Regions from separate parts of the Vibrio sp. 1F263 genome, predicted to be linked through region 1. Evidence: predicted binding sites of a transcription regulator. Region 1 holds the regulator's gene; each other region holds the start of a gene.
What was found. Region 1 encodes MetJ, which represses methionine synthesis genes. Its sites were predicted from a motif close to TTAGACNTNTANANGTCTAA; they were not measured.

Region 1 (3,270 bases):
TTCTGCATCTTCAAGGCCAACAGAAAGGCGCAGTAATTGTTGAGAAACACCCGCTTCTGCCAATGCTTCTTCGCCCATAGCACGGTGAGTCATCGACGCTGGATGACAAATCAGGCTTTCAACACCGCCCAATGATTCAGCCAAAGAAAATAGCTCTAATTTATCCACAAAATATTTAAGTGCCTCGAATGAACCCGCAAATTCAAAGCTCAACATTGAGCCAAAACCTGATTGCTGTTTCTTGGCAATATCATGACCCGGGTGTTCAGGCAGGCTTGGGTGGTAAATCGTACCCACCAGATCTTGTTGTTGCAGAGCCGTCAGAATTTCACGTGAGCTCTCTTCGTGAACGCGCATACGTGCACCTAGCGTACGAATACCACGTAGCGTCATGTAGCTATCAAATGGTGTGCCGGTTGCACCAATACAATTACCCCACCATGCTAGCTCTTCAGCGTGCTCTTCAGTTTTAGTGACCACAACGCCGCCAATAACATCTGAGTGTCCGTTGATGTATTTAGTGGTTGAGTGGATAACAAAATCCGCACCCAGCTCTAAAGGCTTTTGGAACACAGGCGTCAAAAACGTGTTGTCGACAGCAACCAGAGCACCTACTTCTTTCGCTTTACGGCAAGTTTCTGCAATATCAACCACACGAACCAATGGATTCGATGGCGTTTCGATTAAGATTAACTTTGGCTTAAGCGCGATCGCCGCATCCAGTGCAGCTTGATCCGATTGATCAACAAACAGAACTTTGAAGTCACCTTTGAGTGAGCGTGTGTTAAACAGACGGTAAGTACCGCCATAGCAGTCGTGCGGTGCAATAATAAGATCATCGCCACCTAAGAAAGCGGATACCCATAAGTTAAGTGCCGACGTACCGCAGTTAGTGACAACCGCGCCTTTGCCTGATTCAAGCTCAAACAGTGCCGTTTCTAATAGACCGCGGTTTGGGTTACCAGAGCGGGTATAATCATACTTTGGCACTTCACCAAAAGCGGGAAACCCATAGTTAGTCGAAAGATAAATAGGTGGGACAACGGCATGGTGTTGCGTGTCTGACTCGATGCCAGTACGTACTGCGATGGTTGCTGGCTTCCGGCTGCTCATAGGTGCTTCCTTACAAGTTTTGCGTCTGAGAATCACAGCTGCTTGTCGGCATTTTGTGGCTGTGTTAGATATATGTTACTCACTTTACTTTCATAAACGTGAGACGTCAACACTTCTGGACGTCTATATGTCTTTGCTTATGGCAGTAAATCCCGCTAAAATCAGCACTATTAATTTATTCTAACAACTAAAGTGATGAAGGTACGCAATGGCCGACTGGAATGGTGAATACATAAGCCCATATGCTGAGCATGGAAAGAAAAGCGAACAAGTAAAGAAAATTACAGTTTCTATCCCTCTAAAAGTGTTAAAGGTTCTTACTGACGAGCGCACTCGCCGCCAGATCAACAACCTACGCCATGCAACAAACAGTGAGCTACTGTGCGAAGCCTTTCTACATGCGTACACTGGCCAACCACTGCCAACGGATGAAGACCTTCGTAAAGATCGTCCAGACGACATCCCGACTGAAGTCAAAAAACTGATGACAGAGATGGGCATCGAGTTCGAAGCGTTTGACGAAGAATAAAAACAACTCAGTCACCGCCTTCATTATTGATTCGCTATAGCTGAACCCTATTTGTCACATCACCCACTACGTTATCTGTAGCTGCGCTGTGAATGATAGACATAAAAAAAAACCGACTCCTATGAGTCGGTTTTTTATTATTCTTTTTCGCTCAATAGAGCAACAGCTACTAAGGCATTAAGCCATATAGTTAGCAGGCATCTCAATTCGAGCAACGCCAGACTCAACAGCCGCTTCAGCAACTGCTTTTGCAACGCGAGGAAGCAGACGCGGGTCCATTGGCTTAGGAATGATGTAACCCTTACCGAACTCCAGTGCAGTCTCGCCCGCAGCTGCCAGTACTTCAGCTGGAACTTCTTCTTTTGCTAGTTCACGAATCGCTTTAACCGCCGCTAGCTTCATTTCGTCATTGATTTCGCTCGCACGCACGTCTAGTGCACCACGGAAAATGAATGGGAAACAAAGTACGTTGTTTACTTGGTTAGGGTAATCACTACGGCCAGTGCCCATGATTAGGTCAGAACGAACTTCATGTGCAAGCTCAGGTTTGATCTCTGGATCTGGGTTTGAACATGCAAACACAACAGGCTTATCAGCCATCAGCGTAAGTGCCTTAGCTGGTAGCAGATTAGGACCCGATACACCCAAGAACAGGTCAGCGCCTTCGATAACATCTTCAAGCGTGCGCTTGTCGGTGTTATTTGCGAACAGCTCTTTGTATTCATTCAAGTCATCACGACGAGTGTGGATCACACCTTTACGGTCAAGCATGTAGATCTTCTCACGCTGAGCGCCACACTTAATCAGTAGCTCCATACAAGCAACCGCTGCTGCGCCAGCACCTAAACAAACGATCTTACACTCTTCCAGTTTCTTACCTTGAAGCTCGATCGCGTTAAGCATACCCGCTGCCGTTACAATCGCAGTACCGTGTTGATCATCATGGAAAACAGGTACATCACAACGCTCAATCAGGCGACGCTCGATTTCAAAACAGTCTGGTGCTTTGATGTCTTCTAGGTTAATACCACCAAATGTATCTGCGATATTCGCAACCGTATCAACGAACTCATCGATTGTGCGGTGTTTTACTTCAATATCAATAGAATCTAAACCAGCAAAACGCTTAAACAGTAGCGCTTTACCTTCCATAACTGGTTTAGAAGCAATAGGACCAAGATTACCTAAGCCAAGAATTGCAGTACCGTTAGAGATAACTGCAACCATGTTGCCTTTACCTGTGTACTTATAAACGTTATCGACATTCTGTGCGATCTCGCGAACAGGCTCAGCTACGCCAGGGCTGTATGCCAGTGCTAGGTCTTCTGCAGAGTTTGCAGGCTTCGTCAGTTCTACGGCAATTTTGCCTGGAATTGGGAACTCATGATAATCAAGAGCTTGCTGACGGAATTGTTCTTGAGGCGATAATTCTTGAGGGGATTGATCTTGGCGGCTGTCTTCAGACATAGGTGTAGGTTCCTAGGATATTATTATTTGGGGGATCTTGTTCATGTTAATGGATGTACTTCAAAGTTCCTAGGTGGTTGAAGCATCTGTATCATTAAAAAACGAGATTTCACTACTAATAAGACCAGTGGGCAGTTGAAATTACTGTCGCTAGCTCAACT
Region 2 (3,270 bases), on a different contig from region 1:
GCTCAGACGCACATAGATTAAGGAATTTAACCATACACGCCTCAGCGTCTAGCATCCCTTCATCCATGTTGATATCGATAATTTGAGCGCCATTCTCAACTTGCTCTCGAGCCACACTCAAAGCTTCATCATATAGCTCTTCTTTGATAAGGCGCTTAAAGCGAGCAGAGCCCGTAACGTTAGTTCGCTCACCCACGTTAACAAACAGAGATTCCTTGGATATCGTCAATGGCTCTAAACCAGAGAGACGACAAGAGACGGGTAAATCTGGTAATTGGCGCGGTGTTACACCTTCAACAGCTTCTGCCATTTGGCGTATATGTTCTGGCGTCGTACCACAACAACCACCAATTAAGTTCAAGAAACCACTTTCAGCCCATTCCTTGACGTGTTCAGCCATATCTTCGGGAGAAAGGTCATACTCACCAAATGCATTAGGTAAACCCGCGTTAGGGTGTGCAGAAACATGACATTCAGAGATACGAGACATCTCACCGACATATTCGCGCAATTCATCTGGGCCTAATGCACAGTTCAATCCAAATGAGATAGGTTTTACATGACGAAGGGCATTATAGAATGCTTCTGTTGTTTGTCCGGAAAGCGTCCGACCAGATGCATCGGTGATAGTACCGGAGATCATAACAGGTAAAATGATACCCATTTCTTCAAAGACTGATTCAACAGCAAAAGAGCATGCCTTCGCGTTGAGTGTATCGAAGATAGTCTCGATAAGAATAAGGTCTGAGCCGCCTTTGATAAGAGCACGAGTCGACTCAGAATACGCCACTACAAGTTCATCAAAACTCACATTACGATAGCCCGGATCATTAACATCTGGGGAGAGAGAACAAGTTCGGTTAGTTGGACCTAACACACCCGCCACGAAACGGGGTTTATCAGGAGTCTTCACTGTCCATTCATCTGCCGCTTCACGAGCCAACTTAGCAGCAGCATAGTTAATTTCTTCGCTAAGACTTTCCATATCATAGTCGGCCATAGCGATGGTTGTAGCGTTAAAGGTATTGGTCTCGAGGATATCAGCACCAGCTTCCAAATACTCCATATGGATATCTTTGATAAGCTTAGACTGCGTAAGTACCAAAAGGTCATTGTTACCTTTTAAGTCACTATGCCAATCAGCAAATCGCTCACCGCGATAGTCTTGCTCTTCCAATTTATAATCCTGAATCATGGTACCCATGCCACCATCAATCAGTAAAATTCGTTGCTTCAACAAAGCGTCAATCTTTTGCCTTACATTACTTCCCACGATACAACCTCATTCCTTTAATTATCTCTCCATCCTACCACACATTTAAAAGGAGTCTAGACGTCTAAAACATGAAGTAAATGACCAAGTCATGACAAAAAAATGTTTGCTATTTGAGCATGAGAGAACGAGAATTAAAATTCATATTTTGTTACATATTGGAATCCCAATGTCGGTCTATTACACCTTATGCTTCTTGTCCGCTGCAGCCATGCTTATTGCTTTCGTTAATACCAAAATTGGTAAAATGCAGACAACCATCGCCATCACAGCTGGCTCAATGATGCTATCTCTATTGATTATCATTGCGGGACAAAACAATTGGTTCCAATTGGCTGACATCGCCTCAGAAACCGTTGCCAGTATCAACTTTGAAGACTTCCTCCTAAAAGGAATACTGGGATTCTTACTTTTTGCAGGTGGTTTGGGAATTAAGTTACCTAATCTAAAAGATCAGAAATGGGAAATAACGGTACTCGCTCTTGGTGCTACGCTATTTTCGACATTCTTTATTGGCTTTGTACTTTATGGGTTCTGTCAATTTATCGGTATTCAATTTGACCTAATTTATTGCTTACTGTTTGGTTCTCTAATATCTCCAACCGATCCAATAGCTGTATTAGCAATAGTGAAGAAGCTCGATGCTCCCAGACGAATCTCTACTCAAATCGAGGGAGAATCTCTATTCAACGATGGTTTTGGCCTAGTTATCTTCGTAACCCTATTTACCATTGCGTTCGGCACAGAAGCACCGACCGTGGGTAGCGTGACCATGTTATTCGTCCAAGAGGCTATTGGCGGTATCGTCTACGGATTTGTTCTAGGTTTGATATTCCACTATCTAATCAGCAACACCGATGACCACTCGATGGAGTTGCTATTAACCATAGGTATCCCTACAGCTGGTTATGCTTTTGCAGAGGTTCTGCATGTATCAGGACCATTGGCAATGGTGGTATCTGGTATCATGATAGGCAACTGGACACGCTTCATCGGATTTTCTAAGGAAAGTGAGGATCACCTAGACCATTTCTGGGAATTAATAGATGAGTTCTTAAATGGCGTACTATTTTTATTGATTGGTATGTCTATGCTGCTATTCAAGTTCCACCAAGAAGATTGGATTTTGATGGCGTTCGCAGTCCCTCTAGTATTGGGTGCACGCTACCTAAGTGTTTTCTTGTCTTATATTGGATTTAAACGCTTTAGAACTTACAACCCATGGTCGACTAAGATTCTAACTTGGGGTGGTTTACGCGGAGGCTTAGCTCTAGCCATGGCACTTTCAATCCCTTCAGGTATCTGGGTGATTGAAGACAAGGCAATAGATGTTAAAGAGATAATCCTCGTTATGACCTATGCTGTCGTTGTGTTCTCTATTCTGGTTCAAGGATCAACAATCACTCCAATGATAGAAAAAGCGAAACAAGCTGAGAAAGAGCTAGATTAACATCTAAATAGATCAACCAAGGCCGCCTGCTATAGGTGGCCTTTTTTATACCTAATGAAAGTCAAATCCACCGATTTCCTTACTGGAATGCTAACTGAAGGAACATAGAGCTTACCTCGGGTAGTTGATGCACTGTTATTGGAGTATTCAAAAGCCTTAACATTAAATTTGGCCAGAACTCTTTCAGGGAGTTAAGCCACGCAGATAACTCATTCTTATGCGCACTAGCTAGTCTACCTAATAAACCACTCTCAAGTTTTATAAGCATAAATCGAAAGGCTTGAAACTTTCACCTGAAAGCTGAAATAACGAGACTTAACGTATCGTTGCTATAGCATTAGTTATTTATTAGCAGAACTACAGAGCAAAATGAGTGTTGAGCAGATAGATATAGCTAAAGGAGTACTTGAGGCTTTTAGCGTTACTTCTAAAGATGACAGGAATAATAAAGGTTCTAGCATTTCTGCCGGAACGCGCAGTCTAGATCCTTAAATATGGCAGGGCTCGAATGAGCCAGCACTCCGGAGATTCGACCACACTGGTGAGC
Region 3 (3,270 bases), on a different contig from region 1:
TTGAGATGTCACAAGGCCAGAAGGTGAGTCGCTTTATCGCATGGACCTTTATGGACGACGAACAAAGACAAGAGTGGATTGCGCTTAAATAACAGACTGTACTTAGTTAAGATATTAAGCAGAAATACGTACGGGCTTGTTGTTAACGCAACAAGCCCGTTTTTTGTGTTTTTCATATGCGCTAAGCAGAAAGTAACTCATCTAACTTACTCTGATATTTCTTCTCTAGAGCACTGTTACCTGCTTTGTTTTCGAGATCGACCAAGATTTTAAGCGATGGAATTTGGTAGCCATAACGCTGGTGGAATTTGAATAAGCGAAGCCTAGCGTCATTGTATTCGGCCTCACTGACTTCAATTTTAGAAAGCTGTAGTATCGATTTTACGCGATTTGGATCGTGGTCAATCGCTCGTGTGAAGTAGTATTTTGCTTGGTCGGTATTACCAGCCTTAAACGCGCAGAATGCCGCATTCTCATAACTTGCAGAGACAAGGTAGTAGTAGGGTTGGTCAATAGCGCGATTGAAATATTTATCAGCTTGCTCGTATTCGCCTTGTTTACACAAGAACGTACCGTAGTTATTCAATACATTGCCGTTTCTTGAATCTAGACTGAGTGCTTTGCGGTAAGTCGTTCTTGCTTCACCTACTTCGCCAACTTGCTCGTAATAATGTGCCATCGAAAGTTGGGCGCGGTAATAGCTAGGAGCGTGTTTGATAGCGAGCTCTAGATTTTCACGTGCCTTGACCATATTACCTTGTCCCATGTAGCCCAAACCTAATTCGATGCGTGATTGAGACATCGCAATTGGGTCACTTGCCATTTTTGGTGGACCTTCGGTTACAGAAACACAACCTACCAAAGAAACAGAGACGAATAGCGTGAGATGAGATATCAGGGTGGATTTTGGTAATAGCGACTTGTTAGGCATGTGCAGCTCCTTTTGAACACAAACCTATGATATGAAATCGAACACATTTAAGTGTTAGATAGATTATGGAATGCGACCCAAACACCATAAAAAAAGCCGTGTCCCATTTGGTGTTTATCAACAACCTATGGAACACGGCTTTATGTGTTTGTGAATCGGAAGAAAGAACTTAGTCGTCCTTGGTGAAGTTGTCTTCGCTGAAGTGATCCAGATCGTAAGGTGTTTGTTGGTAAACGCAGTAGTTAAGCCAGTTTGAAAACAATAAGTGTCCATGACTACGCCAACTTGCTACAGGCTTGTTGTCTGGATTGTTGTTCGGGTAGTAGTTAATTGGAATAACAGGCTCCATGCCTTCACCCAAATCACGAATGTATTCGTTGTGAAGTGTATGCGCATCGTATTCAGGGTGACCGGTTACAAACACGTTTCGCTTATCTTTGGTTGCCGCAAGATATACGCCCGCCACATCAGAAGTCGCAAGAACATCAAGGTCGGTATGCTCGGCTAAGTATTCCTGAGAGAAATCAGCATAGCGAGAGTGCGGTGCCAAGAAGGTATCGTCGAAGCCACGTAAAATTGGGTGGTACGGGTTATGTATCTCGTGGTTGTAAACCCCAGAAAGCTTATCTTTACGAGTTCGCTTTGGTAAATCGTACAAGAGCTTTAAGCCAGCTTGAGCTGCCCAACACACATACAAGGTTGAGGTCACATGCTTGTTTGCCCATTCCATGATGGTTTTTAGATGATCCCAATAGATAACGTCTTCAAATTGAACCAAGCCAAGTGGCGCACCAGTGATGATCAATCCATCAAAGTTTCTCCCTTTGACCATTTCAAATTGACGGTAGAAGTTATCAAGGTGTTCTGTCGGCGTGTTTTTACTTGGTCGGTCATCAATACGCAACAGCTCTACATCGACTTGCAATGGGCTGTTGGATAGTAGGCGTAAGAATTGAGTTTCAGTTTCAATCTTCTTTGGCATTAGGTTGAGGATCAAGACTCGAAGTGGACGAATTTCCTGTGTCGATGCTCTTGATAACGGCATAATAAAGATGTTTTCTTCACGAAGAACATCAGATGCTGGCAATTGGTCTGGAATGCGAATAGGCAAAGCTTTCTCCCTAAGCTAGATATGTAGACGTCTATACATCTAAATCTATAGTAGTTTGATACGCTTGTCGATATACAAAATGGATAGTTGTAAATTATTTGTGTTTGCTATCAGAAGTCATCCACCAGCGTCGAGGGGAGTCTCATTGTATTCAGTGATTATCTGAGTCGAGTATAAGGACTCGGTTTTCGGATGTTGAGCAACGGCAGTTATCAGAGAAACTCGTCACTATTTAAGATAAACTCATGTTTTAAAATTAGCCTGTAAAGTGACAGATGAAGTTAATACTCATTCGAGGGTTGCCCGGTTCCGGCAAGTCAACAAAAGCAAAAACCTACGATGCATTGCATGTCGAAGCGGATATGTATTACGTGAATGAGCAAGGCGACTATAATTTTGACCCAAGGCAGTTGCAGCAAGCGCATGAGTGGTGTCAGAACACTGCAGAAGACGGCTTGAAGCAAGGGTTAGACGTTGTGGTGTCGAATACTTTTATTAAGCAGTGGGAAATGAAAGCCTACCGCCAACTCGCACTCAAATATAAAGCGGATTTGGTTATAGAAGTGTGCCGAGAGCAATATGGCAGCATTCACGACATTGAACCGTCGGTGATTAAGCGCATGGCAAAAGATTGGCAAGAATAGCCTCGTGCTTATCCAGCTTGGGTGAGTGGCAAATAGAATTAATTAATAGAACAACTCCAAGGTAACGATTGAAATGGCAAAGCGCTCTGTTGTGGTCGACATGACATCTTACGGCATCTATACAACGTGGGATTCCAAATCTAAAGATCTTCCAAAAATCCAAGAGTTCACCACTACCGTTGATGCTGAAATCGACGTGGAATTTGGCTATATCTTGAATATCAAAAAAGCCAAAGGTGAAAAAATCCGTTACTGCATCTATCACCCAAACATCACCACCGACACGGGTGAAGTGCTCGAACCGTTCGATGGTGAAGAGCATGTCGGCAACAATGACTGGGATTTTTACTTAGGCGATACTATCTGGGCGCCTGTCTCCAACAAACTCGGTAAATGGCGCATGACCGTCGAGCTAAAAGGCAACATCATTGCTGATAAGACATTCGACCTTGTTGCGAAAGACGAAGGGCAGTTTTGGAAGCGTAGGGGTTTTTAGATTAGAACTTCTGTCTAAATTAAGACAACAAAAAAGCCGAGTCACACGTTACATGTGAACTCGGCTTTTTGACGTTAACTAGATGGCA

Region 2: the regulator MetJ is predicted to act here: its motif matches at 1,322-1,341, upstream of metH (methionine synthase).
Region 3: the regulator MetJ is predicted to act here: its motif matches at 2,066-2,085, upstream of metA (homoserine O-succinyltransferase).

The regions. Positions count from the first base shown of each region.
Region 1 covers NZ_JBGONI010000011.1:64,166-67,435, forward strand. The annotation lists gene ACED25_RS09950 (O-succinylhomoserine (thiol)-lyase) at 1-1,113, opposite strand, end outside; gene metJ (met regulon transcriptional regulator MetJ) at 1,322-1,642, shown strand; gene ACED25_RS09960 (malic enzyme-like NAD(P)-binding protein) at 1,820-3,109, opposite strand.
Region 2 covers NZ_JBGONI010000031.1:62,705-65,974, forward strand. The annotation lists gene metH (methionine synthase) at 1-1,273, opposite strand, end outside; gene ACED25_RS17545 (sodium:proton antiporter) at 1,443-2,723, shown strand.
Region 3 covers NZ_JBGONI010000004.1:223,761-227,030, forward strand. The annotation lists gene rlmF (23S rRNA (adenine(1618)-N(6))-methyltransferase RlmF) at 1-92, shown strand, start outside; gene pilW (type IV pilus biogenesis/stability protein PilW) at 182-931, opposite strand; gene metA (homoserine O-succinyltransferase) at 1,101-2,042, opposite strand; gene ACED25_RS04620 (ATP-binding protein) at 2,318-2,686, shown strand; gene ACED25_RS04625 (DUF3859 domain-containing protein) at 2,760-3,182, shown strand.